Regions from separate parts of the Paenarthrobacter sp. 10N417 genome, predicted to be linked through region 3. Evidence: riboswitches for the same ligand, from Rfam matches in the RefSeq annotation. Region 3 holds a riboswitch; each other region holds the start of a gene.
What was found. A riboswitch is a leader RNA that binds a small molecule or an ion and turns the genes downstream of it on or off. The one in region 3 is predicted to bind cyclic di-AMP.

Region 1 (4,207 bases), on a different contig from region 3:
ATCCAGAGCAGTCCCAGCCGTTGGGGGAAGTGCCGCCCCAGACATAGGGGTGGCCAATGCCGGTGTAGGCAATTGCTGCGAGCCCGGAAGCTGCCGCGCTGGATGCGGCATCCTTGGCCGTGGAGGACAGGGCAGCGAGGGTGTCGCCCGTCTGGCCTTCGGCTGCCTGCGTGCGCTGGGAGGCGCGCTGAACCTTGGGGGCTTCCTTGGTAGCCACAACGGGGCTTTCGAAGGAAACGGTTGCCGTGGGCTCAGCGGTAACAACTGCGGTGGCGACCAACTGCTGGGTGCTGGAGGATTCCGACTTGGAAACGTCGGTGTCAGCGGCCTGGGCCGGGAGTCCAACGCTGAGAACAAGTCCCGAGGCTGCAGCCAGAACGGCGGCTTGGCGGCCTACGGTGCCTGCATTGGTTGAGACAGCCCTGGAAAGGGTGTTCAACGGGTTCGTACGAACCAATTCGGCGCGATGGCGCGCAGGGGTAGTGCGTGATGACACGAAGGTAGCCTCTCCCAATGCCTGCGAGGTGAGCTGTCGGATTCGGATGGGAGTCATCCGGCCGCGCGGCTTCAAGGAAGCTTTTGCGACTTAACCCCAAGGCCTTCTGATTCGAAGGCCAAAATTGGTTCCCCCGCCCCTGCCAGACGATTTTTGCGAACGGACCTCGAGTGGTGGCAGAGCTAGGCAATCCACTCAAGTGCATCGGCCCCCTAAAAAGCCGATGCGCTTTAGACGGTACAACAGATATTCGTGAATGTCACATTCTGGTCACGGGCGTGTCATGAATGCGATAGACAACCATCAACTGGCTCAGAGCCAGCCCATGGGATCTACGACTTCACCGTTTACCTGGACCTCGAAGTGGAGGTGGCAACCCGTAGATGCGCCTGTAGTGCCGCTCAGCGCGACAGTATCGCCACGGCTGACAGTCTGGCCCACCTTGACGTTGAAGGACGACAGGTGGTTGTACGTGGTCTCGAGGCCGTTGCCGTGGTCAATCACGACGCGGTTGCCTCCGCCGTACTCATGCCAGCCTGCGAACGTGACCTTGCCTGCGGCTGCGGCGTGAACGGCAGTACCGCACTGGGCTACGAAGTCCTGGCCCCGGTGGAAGTCACCGGTGCCGCCCGTAAGGGGGCTGACGCGGTAGCCAAACGGCGATGCCGTGACCAGCTTGTCCAGAGGGCTTCCCAGCGTGCCAAGTGAGGATGCGCGCTGGATGCTCCCCGCTGACTGGGCGCTCAGCAACTGCTTGAGCTTGCCGTCAGGATCAGCGGCGGTAGCGACTGCTGCGCGACTGAAATCGATTTTGGCAGAGGCTGCCGCAGAAACTTCGGGTTGGCTGCCACCCGGTACGGAGAGGGCCGCCTCGGCCTGGCCGGATTCGGATGTGGCCATGACGGGGCTTGTGGCAGGCAGGCCTACAGTCAGGGCAAGTCCGGTGGCGGCAAGCGCGACTCCGGCCTTCTGCCCGACACCACTGGCTGCGGCGAAGTCGGCTACCTGGCGCAATGGGCTCTTGCGGCGGCGCACTTGACGCGGGGTGTCGCGTGGCCGGATCTCCATTGCGGCGCGGGCTGGCCGCAGCTCAGCAGCGGGGCCGGACGCGCGGCGACGGCCCCTGACGTTCTGCGATGTCAAACTCTGTTCCTCTCTGGAAAGCCTGCGAAGTTAGCTGTCGGATTCGGGTCAGAGAGTTCAAAGACCCGGTCCGCACGAAGCGCAAACGGCACACAGGTATCCCCGGAAGGACTTGCGTTAGTAGGCACTTCTGCTGCGGACTTCACCCCAAGGCTGCTTCTTTAGGCAGCCGCTTGTGGTTCCCCCGCCTCTGCCAGTAGTTGATGACACACCTGATCTGCTGGCAGAGCTCGGCTCCAGATCAGGTAACGCTTTGGTATCGGCGCTAGTAGATAACTATAGGTGATTAAAGCCCGCAGTAATAAATTCGTTATCTTCCCAAACGACCGTGTTGTGGACGCCCCCATATCACCAGTCGCAGGAATCCGCAGGTCACACGCGCGCCAGCCGCCCCAAAGTGAGATCTGACACGCCTTAGGGTCAGCTGACAGCGACGAAGACGTGCGCAGCTACCTCGGGAGGCAGCTCCAGTGCTCCTTCAATACCGGGAACGCGGACGGAGATGTACTCCCCCACCCGTTCCAAGGAGACAGTTGCGCCTGGACGAATTCCGCCTTCATCGAGCTGGGTGAGGAGTTCGGGCTCAACCTGGATGGGTTCAGCAAGCCGGCTGACTACTACGCGGGAATCGGCAGCGTACCCGTCCATGGCATGCAGCAGGTTCACGTCCAAGCGGGCAAGGGGCTGGTTGGCGAGGCCGCCAAGCGCCTCCAAACCCGGGATGGGGTTGCCATACGGTGACTCGGTGGGGTGCTCCAACAACTCATACAGGCGCCGTTCCACCCGTTCACTCATGACGTGTTCCCAGCGACACGCTTCGTCATGAACGTATGCCCAGTCCAGACCAATGACGTCCGCCAGGAGCCTCTCGGCAAGGCGGTGCTTCCGCATGACTTCGGTGGCCCGCTTGCGCCCGACTTCGGTCAGTTCCAGGTGGCGGTCGTTGGACACAATCACCAGGCCATCGCGCTCCATGCGTCCAATGGTCTGGGAAACCGTGGGACCCGAGTGCCGCAGACGCTCCGCAATGCGTGCGCGAAGAGCCACGATGTTCTCTTCTTCAAGCTCCAAAATGGTCCGAAGATACATCTCAGTGGTATCGATCAGATCCGTCATCCAGCTCAGCTCTCCTCGAACGCATTTCTTGCGTAATCTCCACCGTACCGCGTCCCCGCCAAGGTGGATGGTGTGCAACCGACACCTCAGGAACGTCAACCCAAGCCTAGCTTATTTGGAATTACTCTGGATAATTTTTCCCTGGGTCGCAATGCCCATGGTGGTCCGGCATTCCACGTGGCGGACTATGACAACCGCAGATTCCTGACGGTGGGTCCGGTCAGGCAGAATGAGGGAGTCGAAGGGGCAGCCGATGCCACCTGCCCACCTCCCCCTCTCTAACCGATACCCATTGGAGCCACACGTGAGCGACAACAGCATCACAATTCCCGCCGACCTGCTGCCCAAGGACGGACGCTTCGGCGCGGGACCGTCCAAGGTGCGCCCGGAACAGGTCCAGGCCCTGTCTGACGCGTCGACCACCATACTCGGCACGTCACACCGTCAGGCACCGGTCAAGAACCTGGTGGGTTCGGTGCGCGAAGGACTCAGCCAGTTCTTCCGTGCACCTGAGGGCTACGAGGTTGTCCTCGGTGTCGGCGGCTCCACGGCTTTCTGGGACGTAGCGGCTTTCGGCCTGGTTGAGAAAAAGGCCCAGCACCTTTCCTTCGGTGAGTTCGGTTCCAAGTTTGCCGCGGCCACCAACAAAGCCCCCTTCCTCGATGCATCCTCCATCATCAAGTCAGAGCCCGGCACGCGACCGGCCTCCCAGGCAGAGGCCGGCGTTGACGTCTACGCCTGGCCCCAGAACGAGACATCAACCGGTGTTGCAGCCCCCGTCAAGCGCGTAGAGGGCGCCGACGCCGGATCGCTCGTCCTGGTGGACGCTACCTCAGCCGCCGGCGGGCTGGACGTGGACGTCGCCGAATCGGATGTCTACTACTTCGCCCCGCAGAAGAACTTCGCCTCTGACGGCGGCCTGTGGCTCGGCCTGTTCTCCCCCGCGGCATTGGAGCGCGCCGCCCGCATCAAGGCCAGCGACCGCTGGATTCCGGACTTCCTGGACCTGCAGACCGCAATTGAGAACTCCAAACTGAACCAGACGTACAACACACCTTCGCTGTCCACGCTGGTGACTTTGGACGCACAGGTGCAGTGGCTCAACAGCAATGGTGGTCTGGACTTCGCCAGCAAGCGCACAGCAGACTCTGCCAGCCGCATCTACTCCTGGGCCGAGGCTTCCGAGTACGCCACACCGTTCGTCGCAAAGGCTGAGGACCGCTCCAACGTGATCGCCACCATCGACTTCGACGACTCCATCGATGCAGCGGCAATCGCCAAGATCCTGCGGGCCAACGGCGTGGTGGACACTGAGCCGTACCGCAAGCTTGGGCGAAACCAGCTCCGCATCGCCACTTTCGTCGCTATCGAACCGGACGACGTCTCAGCCCTGCTCGCCAGCATCGACTATGTCGTGGGCGAGCTCAAGAAATAAAAACTCAAGAACTAACT
Region 2 (4,207 bases), on a different contig from region 3:
GACTCCGAAACCCGGCCGGCAACTGTCCGTTGAGGACTATGGCGCATTCATTGCTGAGGCACTTAAGGCGTGCGGCATCGATTCGTACATTCTGGTGGGGCATTCCATGGGCGTGCAGTTCGCTATCGAAGCGGCCCTCCACGAGCCCGAATGCGCTCAGCAGCTGGCGCTCATGGGCCCTGTGGTGGACTCCCGGCACAAGAACGTGGCCCGGCAGTCGCTGGCCCTGTTCCTGGATGGCCTACTCCGCGAAAGCCCATCGTCCAACTGGATTGTGGTCACGGACTACCTGCAATGTGGGCCGCGCTGGTACCTCACGGAGCTGCCCGTGATGATGAAGTACCCGACGGAGAAGCAGCTGGCCAAAGTCCGAACTCCCGTGCTGGTGCTCCGAGGGAGCCGCGATCACGTCGCGGGGCCGGACTGGGCTCTTCGCCTCTCGCGGGCAATTCCTCAAGGGCGGCTGGTGGAGATCCCGGGCGTGGGCCATGTTGCACAGCACATGCGCCCCAAGGCCGTGGCGGACGCTATCAGGAGCTTTGTCGCGGCGACATCCCGGCAGAGTTAGGTGTCCCGCAAGAGTTAGGCGTCCCGCCGGAGTCATGCACTAGTGCACGACGGCGAATCCCGGCATGGGTGCCCCTTGTTGGGTTTGCGATCTGGAGACTAGGCTGGCCGGGCAAGCACTATAGTAAGTTTGCTTAGGAAGGGCGACCATGACCAGCTATGACCCAGAGGACGATCCCCGGACCTTCGGCGCCTCGGGCGCAGCCGAGCCGGACGACACCGCGGGCGACACTGCCGGCGATCCGGATGATGTCCACACCGACCCAGACATGCGCCAGGACGAAGAGGACGATCCCGCAGCTTCCGCCAACCCCGACCCCCTGGATGGCAACGTCACAGGACTTGAGCCTGGGGGCGGCGTACCCCCGGGCGAAACCCCGCCTGCAGAGGACAGCATGAGCAGCGACCAGGGGCACGAAGAGTAGGTCGTCGCCAAGCCGCTGTTACGTTGTTGGGCAACAACGTATTAGCGGCTCAACGACTTAACAGCGGTCCAACAACGGAGAACCACAACCGAGGACCAACCAAGGCTACGGCAGTCTCAGGATCTCCCCGAGGTCGTAATCAGCAGGCTCTTCGAGTTGCGAGTAAGTGCAGCTCTCCGGAGTCCGGTCCGGCCGCCACCGACGAAACTGGGTGGTGTGCCGGAACCGCTCGCCCTCCATGTAGTCGTAGGCAACCTCAATGACGAGTTCCGGCCGGAGGGGAACAAAGGAGAAGTCCTTACCGGCGCTCCACCGGCTCTGTGCGCCCGGCATTCGAGAACCTGTAGCTGCCGCGTCTCCTTGATCGGCCCACTGGCCCCAAGGATGTTCGCTGAATTCCGTCTGATACGGCTCAAGTTCGGCCACCAGGCTTTCGCGCTTGGCCATGGGAAATGAAGCCACCACCCCCACGTGCTGCAGCTGGCCGGCGTCGTTATATAGCCCGAGCAGCATCGACCCCACAACCTTTCCCGTTTTGTGCCACCGGAATCCAGCCACCACACAGTCCGCGGTCCGTTTATGCTTGGTCTTGAACATGACGCGCTTATTCGGCTGGTACGTCCCCCCGAGCGGTTTGGAAAGTATGCCGTCAAGCCCAGCACCTTCCAGCTGCACGAACCACTCCTGCGCTTGATCAAGTTCTGTCACGGCAGGCGTTACGTACACGGGCGCCTCAGCCTTGGCCATTGCCTTCTCCAAGGCGGCTCGACGCTCCGAAAACGGCTTGTCCATGAGGTTCTCCCCGCCCAGGGCAAGGATGTCGAATCCAATGAAGGAGGACGGTGTCTTTTCGGCAAGCATCCGCACACGGCTATCGGCAGGATGGATGCGCTGCTGAAGGCCCTCGAAATCGAGCCTGTTGTCAGCTATGAGGACGATCTCGCCGTCGATCACGCATTTGTCCGGGAGGTTCTTCTGAAGGGCTTCCACCAACTCGGGAAAGTACCGCGTCATGGGACGTTCGTTGCGGCTGCCCAGGATGATCTCGTCACCATCTTTGAAAACGATGGTCCTGAACCCGTCCCACTTGGGCTCAAAATGGCCCACATCAGGGATCGACGGAACGGACTTGGCAAGCATGGGCGAAATGGGCGGCATCACTGGGAGGTCCATACGACTATGTTCTACCTGCCAGCCGCGGCGGAAGCTAGTCTTGGGCGATGGATATCTTGGCCGTTCTAGTGGCTGTACTGGCAGCACCTGCCTTCATTGCGGCCCTTTGGTTCTGGGTCTCGCGACAGAACAGCAAGGGGAAAGTCCGGCGCGGCGCCGCGGGTGGGATCCTGGGCGTGGCGGACGAAATTTTCCGACCCGAGACCCATTACGCACACCAAGTCCAAAGGATCCAGCAAGAGCTGCCAGCCCCGGCTCCGGCCCCGGAGCCTAAGTCCTAGCGGACCTTCGCGCTGGAAGGCGTCCCGCCCGTTACATTAATGTGACTTTACTATGGCGCTCATGTACGGTCTAAGAGCGACCCGTATCTCCGCTGGGCCGCTTCCGGGTTGACGCCGAGCTCTGCCGCAAACCGGGATCCGCCAGACTAGCGGCAGAGACGGGGGACCCAGAGTTCCCGGGCCTGATTTTCCATAGGCCCTTGGGGTGAAGCCGCCATGTGCGGCCGGACGGCCTCGTCCGAACCCGACAGCTAACCTCGCAGGCGTTGAGAGGCAACCACCATGTCCCCAACCATGGATCAGCCGCGCCGCGCCCAAATAGCGCGCGAGCGTACCCAACCAACCGGACGCCGTCGGGCCCAACCCAGCGGATCCTCCACCAGCACGCCGGAAGCAGAAACAGGTTCTACAAGCACGACGCCGGAACCCGCCACTGCTTCTGTTCCCACCTCTGCGGCGCCCACCACGCGCGCAGCCGCTCGCGCGGCAGAGCGTGAACGGGCAGCCCAAGCTGTAATCGCTCCTCAAACAGCTCCGGCAGAAACTGCCCCAGTAGACTCCGCTGCTCTGGAGCCGGCTACGGCTGCGATTCCAACAGTTCTGGCGCCCACGCCGGTCGCTCCCGAACCGGCTGCAGATCCCGAGCCCGCCACCGCTGCCATCCCGATGGTGGCTGCTGCTGCACCCACCCCCGCCGCGCACGAACCCGAGCCCGCCACCGCTGCCATCCCGATAGTGCAGGCGCCCACGCCCGGCCCTGGGGATCCGGTCACAGCTGAAATTCCGACCGTTGCCACCCCTCTTCCCACGCCTGCGGCTCCGGCATTTCCTGCTTCGCCGGCACAGGCGAAGAGCCCTGCCCAGCTCGCGGCAGCCGCCACCGCGGCAGCTGGTCTCGCAAGCCGGAAAGCCCTTCGTGCCCAAGCATCCGGGAGCGGGACAGCCCCTTCCGCGACAACGGTTGCCGAGTCCCCGACGGGCGTTGTCCCCACGTTTGGAGCGTCGTCCTTCAGCCACGAACCACATGCAGTCCTCACCAAGGCCGCCTCGGTCAAGACAATGGGCCAGCGCATGGCAGTCGTCGCTGGGGCATTGGGCCTGGTATTGACCGTTGGCACCATGAGCCGGGCCTTCGAGCTTCCCTTCTTCGGGCAGGAAACACCGGCTCAGGAAGCCAGTGACGCAAAGACGGGTGGCGACAGCAGGCAGTCAACCTCGGCCACCCCCGCACCCAGCTCGTCCAGCTCTACTGCATCAGCGTCGTCGGCGACCAGCGAGGCCGGACAGCCGGCAACTGTTGCAACGCAGTCGTCAGAAGAGGCACCCGCTCAGGGGTCGTCGTCGTCACTTCCGACTCCGCAAGTTTCACTCGCGGATCCCGTTTGGGTCCCTTCGTCGGCCCCGTCGGCTGTTGTTCCTGTGCCGGGCGTGACAACTCCTGTCCCAACCCAGCCGGCCCCGAGCCCGGTTCCGTCGGACACGGTTACCACCCCACCCGCCACAACGACGCCCAGCCCCACGGTTACTCCGACGCCTACTCCAACCCAGACTCAGGCACCGAAGCCAAAGCCAACCGGAAATCCAAATGCCACCACGCCGTCAAGTGGTTCAGCCTTGGACCTGGACGGCATACTTGACGGCGCCACAGGGATCTTGAAGTGAGCACACAACTTCCCAGGACCAGCAAGCACGTCGGATGGCACGGCCGGTACTGCAGCAGCAGCCGCACTGCCACCTTCCGCAATCGGATGGGCCGTTGGA
Region 3 (4,207 bases):
CGTGGGAAGGACGTCTACGGAGGGGCTGGTGCTGGTGTTTGGGGCCATGCCTTAAGCACACCCCACCTGCGTGCCAAAAAACAGCTTTAGCGTGCCCCAGTGTCTGAAATGCCGGACAACGCTACTTGACGCCCAACAACTCCTCCACAGTTCCGATGCCGAAGAACAGCAGGAAGGCGGCTGCCACTGCCCACATCAAGGGGTGGACTTCACGTGCACGGCCCTGGAAAGTGCGGATCAGGACGTAGGAGATGAAGCCTGCGCCGAGGCCATTGGCAATGGAGTACGTGAACGGCATGAGTGCGATGGTCAGGAACGCGGGAATGCCAACGCCCCAGTCCTGCCAGTCGATCTTGCCAACCTGGGACACCATCATGAAGCCCACAACCACCAGCGCAGGTGCAACGGCTTCGAACGGGACCAGGTTGATGAGCGGCGTGAAGAACATGGCCACCAGGAAGAGCAGGCCCGTGACAATGGAGGCCAGACCGGTGCGGGCACCTTCGCCAATGCCCGCGCCCGACTCAACGAAGATCTGGTTGGACGAAACGGACGCGCCGCCACCAACGATTGCGCCCAGGGCATCAACCTGCAGGACGCGGTCCACGTTGGGAATGTTGCCGTGCTCGTCCACGGTTCCGGCCTCGTTGGCCAGGCCCACCATGGTGCCCATGGCGTCGAAGAAGATGCTGAGGAGGATCACGAACGCCAACAGCGCAGCAGCCACAAATCCGAGGTGTTCAAAGGCCCCAAAGGGGTTGGCTTTGCCGATCAGGGAGAGGTCCGGAGCGCCCCATTCGGAAAGTGTGGGGGCCACCAGGGACCAGCCACGCGGGTTGACGTTTTTCCCGTCGAAGCTGGGACCAATGTGGAGCGTGAACTCGAGGATGGCGGCCAGGGCGGTAGACACCACGATGCCGATCAGGATTGCGCCGCGGACCTTGCGCACTACCAACGCGATGGTCAGGATCAGGCCGACGGCGAACACCAACGTCGGCCAACCCATCAACTTGCCCTCCACACCCAGGCCGAGCGGGACAGTGGTGCCTGCGGCATCCGGAATTCGCCGGACAAAGCCGGCGTTCACAAGGCCGATCAAGGCGATGAAGAGGCCAATGCCCACTACGATTGCCGTCTTAAGGGCTTCCGGGACGGCCCTGAAAACGGCCGTGCGGAATCCGGTGAGTACCAGGATGAGCATGGTGACACCCGAAAGCACCACCAGCCCCATCATGTCCGGCCACGTCAGCCCGGGGTGGGAGGCAACGGTCACGGCCACGAACGCGTTCACTCCCAGCCCGGTTGCCACCGCGAAGGGGTGCTTGGCCCAGGCGCCCATGAGGATGGTCAGGATGCCCGCCACGAATGCAGTCGTTGCCGCTACGGCCGTGAAGCCAAGAGATGCTCCGCTCGAGTCTGCCCCGGAGAGGATCAGCGGATTCAGCACCACGATGTAGCTCATGGCGAAGAAGGTCGCGAAGCCGCCACGTATTTCCCGCGAGTAGGTGGACCGGCGCTCGGAGATTTTGAAGTAGCGGTCGATTGCAGAACCTTGTTTCAGCATGAAGGTCTCCGGGGATCGGGGGAGTTTGCTCTCAAATCCTATGCCCGCCGATGCGGGGTGCCGGGACGATTCGCCTAGTCTGTAAGGAAGCCAACACTAGGAGAAACCGCCCCATGCGTACCATCCGCCCGCTTCTGGCCGCCGTCGTAGCCGCTATTGCGTTCGCTTCCGCGTTGCTGCTGGGCGCCGCTCCGGCCTCCGCGCACGACGTCGCCGAATCAACAACTCCGGCCAACGGTGCGCGGGTAGCTGAAGTGCCGGCGTCGGTGTCGATCACGTTCAACAACCGGCCACTGGCCATCGGTTCGGGCGTAACTGTCACCGCTGGGGGCGAAAACTGGGCAGATGGCGCAGTGGAGATCATCGACAACATGGCTGTCCAGAAGCTGCGTCCGGGCGCTCCGGCTGGCGAATACACGGTGGTGTGGCGCGTGGTCAGTTCAGACTCCCACCCGATTGAGGGAACCTTCAAGTTCACTGTTTCCGGAACAAGCACGACGACGGCGAGCGGCTCAGCAGGCGCCTCCCCATCGGCTTCGGCGGCTGTTCCGACGGCGGGGACGGCAGCGCCCGGTACCGAAAATAGTGAGCCCGCTCCGGCAGTTTCCCAACCCTTCCCCTGGAGCATTGTTGGCCTCGCCGTCGTGGCAATCGGTCTCGTGATCTTCCTCGCTGTTACAGCCCGGAAGAAGCTGGCGGCTCCGAACGAGCCGGATGACGAAAATTCCGCGGAATAACGGGGTTTTCTACATACTTGCGAAGATCTCGAAACGGTCACTGCGACACGCCAAAAACGAACTGCTCGTTACGTAAATGTGACTTTGAAGTGATCTTCCCGTACGGTTGTACTTGTGCCTGTTCCACGTAACGGGCATTTCCGGGCTGATTGCCTAGCTCTGCCACAGTCCGGAATCCGTTCGCAGACAAACCTACGGCAGAGACGGGGAACCCATTTTGGCCCGCTTTCAGAGCGCGCCTTGGGGTGAAGTCACGAAGCTTCCGCTGCACAGCGGGGGATAGTGGCCGGGTGACTCCCATCCGAATCCGACAGCTAACCTCGCAGGCATCGGGAGAGGCTCTTTCATGTCTTCACGCATTCTTCGCGGCCGTCGTAAGGCGGACAGCGTACGTCCTAATCCGTTCATTTCCATCTCCAAGGCTGTTGCCAGCAACGCATCCGGCGCAGGTCGCCAAGCCGCTGTCATCGCAGCAGCTTCAGGCCTCGTCCTGACAGGCTCCATTGCTGCCCACGCAGCAGAGACCCCTGTTCAGCGCGACTCCAGCCCTGCTACGGTCGCCGAGACCGTCACTGAGGGTCCCACCAAGGTTGTTACGGCCGCCTCCACGGCCACGATCAACTTCGAGCGCCCTGCGGTTGCTTCCGTTGCGGCTCCCGTTATTGAAAAGCCGGCACCCGTTGCTCCGGCTCCGGTTGCCAAGCAGGCCCCAGCAGCGGCCACTGTCAAGGCCGCCGCAACTACTACGGCTACCGCTCCGGTGGCAGCCGCGCCTGCTGCTGCGGCTCCGGCTGTTGGTGGCGTCAACGCCGCTATGGTTGCCTCGGCTTACGCCCAGATCGGCATCATGCAGGATTGCACCGCCATGGTGGAACGGGCCCTCGGCTCCGCAGGCATCCCGGTTGGCGACCTCGCACCCATGCAGTTCCTGAACTACGGCAAGGTTGTCAGCGACCCCCAGCCCGGTGACATGATCGTCCAGTCCGGCCACGTAGCCATCTACATCGGCAACGGCCAGGCCATCAGCGGTGGCATCAACGGCAACCAGACGGGCATCCACCCGATCAGCTGGCTCACCGCAACCGGCCCCATCACGTACGTACGCGCTGGCGCCTAAGCTTCACGCTCCAACTCAAAAGGCCGGCGCCTTCGAGGACTAACGTCTTCGGAGGCACCGGCCTTCTGAGTTAACTTTTGTTCGTTTCTAAGCCAGGGCGATGCCCGGCGAAGCTGGTAGAGCCACCTTGGCTGAGATTGCTTGCCCTACTGCCTTGGCTTGCCGGAGTACTTCCTTGGGCGTGGGTGTAATGAGTTCCCCCACGCCTACCAAGTGCATTCCCACGGCACGCATGGCTGCCACGAGGTTCTGGCCTATGGCGATTCCCAAGTCCGTAAGCATTCGGCGCAGTTGGCTCTGGGCGCAGCGCGTCACCACGATGTGGTCGGCCAGAAGAACTCCTGTGGCTGTATGCACGGCCCATTGCCGTGGGGTGGATTCAAGCGGGCCGTAAACGCCCAGCCCAGCCCTCTGGCTGGCCGTGTTCAGGCTTGCTGCGAGTCCATATCCAAGCTGCTGGGACGAGTCGCCGCCCAGGAAGTCCAGACGAACAGCGCGTGTGGTGGTGCGGACATCCAGGTGATGGCTTGCGGCGTAGTTGCGCAAGTGGCGCAGGATCTCGTTGCGTTCCTGCATTGCCGCGGGGTCCGCTGCGTCGCAGCGCTGGAGCATTCCCGTATGGACCGATGGTCCGGTGGTGGACAAAGTACCAAAGCCATCCAGCACGATGGAACCTACGCCATAGCGGCTGAGCTCGCTGGCAACAGCCAAACCGGACAGGCCGGTACCGATCACCACGGTGGTAGTCCGTTCCGTGACGGAATCAGGAGTGAGTGACACTGCTTGGGT

Region 1: it holds a riboswitch for cyclic di-AMP, as region 3 does, so the genes downstream of both, AC1DCM_RS09375 (M23 family metallopeptidase) here and AC1DCM_RS08635 (NlpC/P60 family protein) in region 3, are expected to answer to the same signal.
Region 2: it holds a riboswitch for cyclic di-AMP, as region 3 does, so the genes downstream of both, AC1DCM_RS13875 (hypothetical protein) here and AC1DCM_RS08635 (NlpC/P60 family protein) in region 3, are expected to answer to the same signal.

Annotation. Positions count from the first base shown of each region.
Region 1 covers NZ_JBFTIL010000006.1:95,292-99,498, reverse strand. The annotation lists gene AC1DCM_RS09380 (C40 family peptidase) at 1-496, opposite strand, end outside; cyclic di-AMP (ydaO/yuaA leader) riboswitch at 501-664, opposite strand; gene AC1DCM_RS09375 (M23 family metallopeptidase) at 809-1,639, opposite strand; cyclic di-AMP (ydaO/yuaA leader) riboswitch at 1,646-1,875, opposite strand; gene AC1DCM_RS09370 (iron-dependent transcriptional repressor DtxR) at 2,060-2,755, opposite strand; gene serC (phosphoserine transaminase) at 3,060-4,190, shown strand.
Region 2 covers NZ_JBFTIL010000010.1:18,548-22,754, reverse strand. The annotation lists gene AC1DCM_RS13890 (alpha/beta fold hydrolase) at 1-568, shown strand, start outside; gene AC1DCM_RS13885 (DUF6480 family protein) at 717-992, shown strand; gene AC1DCM_RS13880 (ATP-dependent DNA ligase) at 1,098-2,165, opposite strand; cyclic di-AMP (ydaO/yuaA leader) riboswitch at 2,576-2,726, shown strand; gene AC1DCM_RS13875 (hypothetical protein) at 2,729-4,108, shown strand.
Region 3 covers NZ_JBFTIL010000005.1:236,006-240,212, forward strand. The annotation lists gene hutG (formimidoylglutamase) at 1-48, opposite strand, end outside; gene AC1DCM_RS08625 (NCS2 family permease) at 122-1,564, opposite strand; gene AC1DCM_RS08630 (copper resistance CopC family protein) at 1,678-2,301, shown strand; cyclic di-AMP (ydaO/yuaA leader) riboswitch at 2,476-2,644, shown strand; gene AC1DCM_RS08635 (NlpC/P60 family protein) at 2,648-3,418, shown strand; gene AC1DCM_RS08640 (FAD-binding protein) at 3,506-4,198, opposite strand.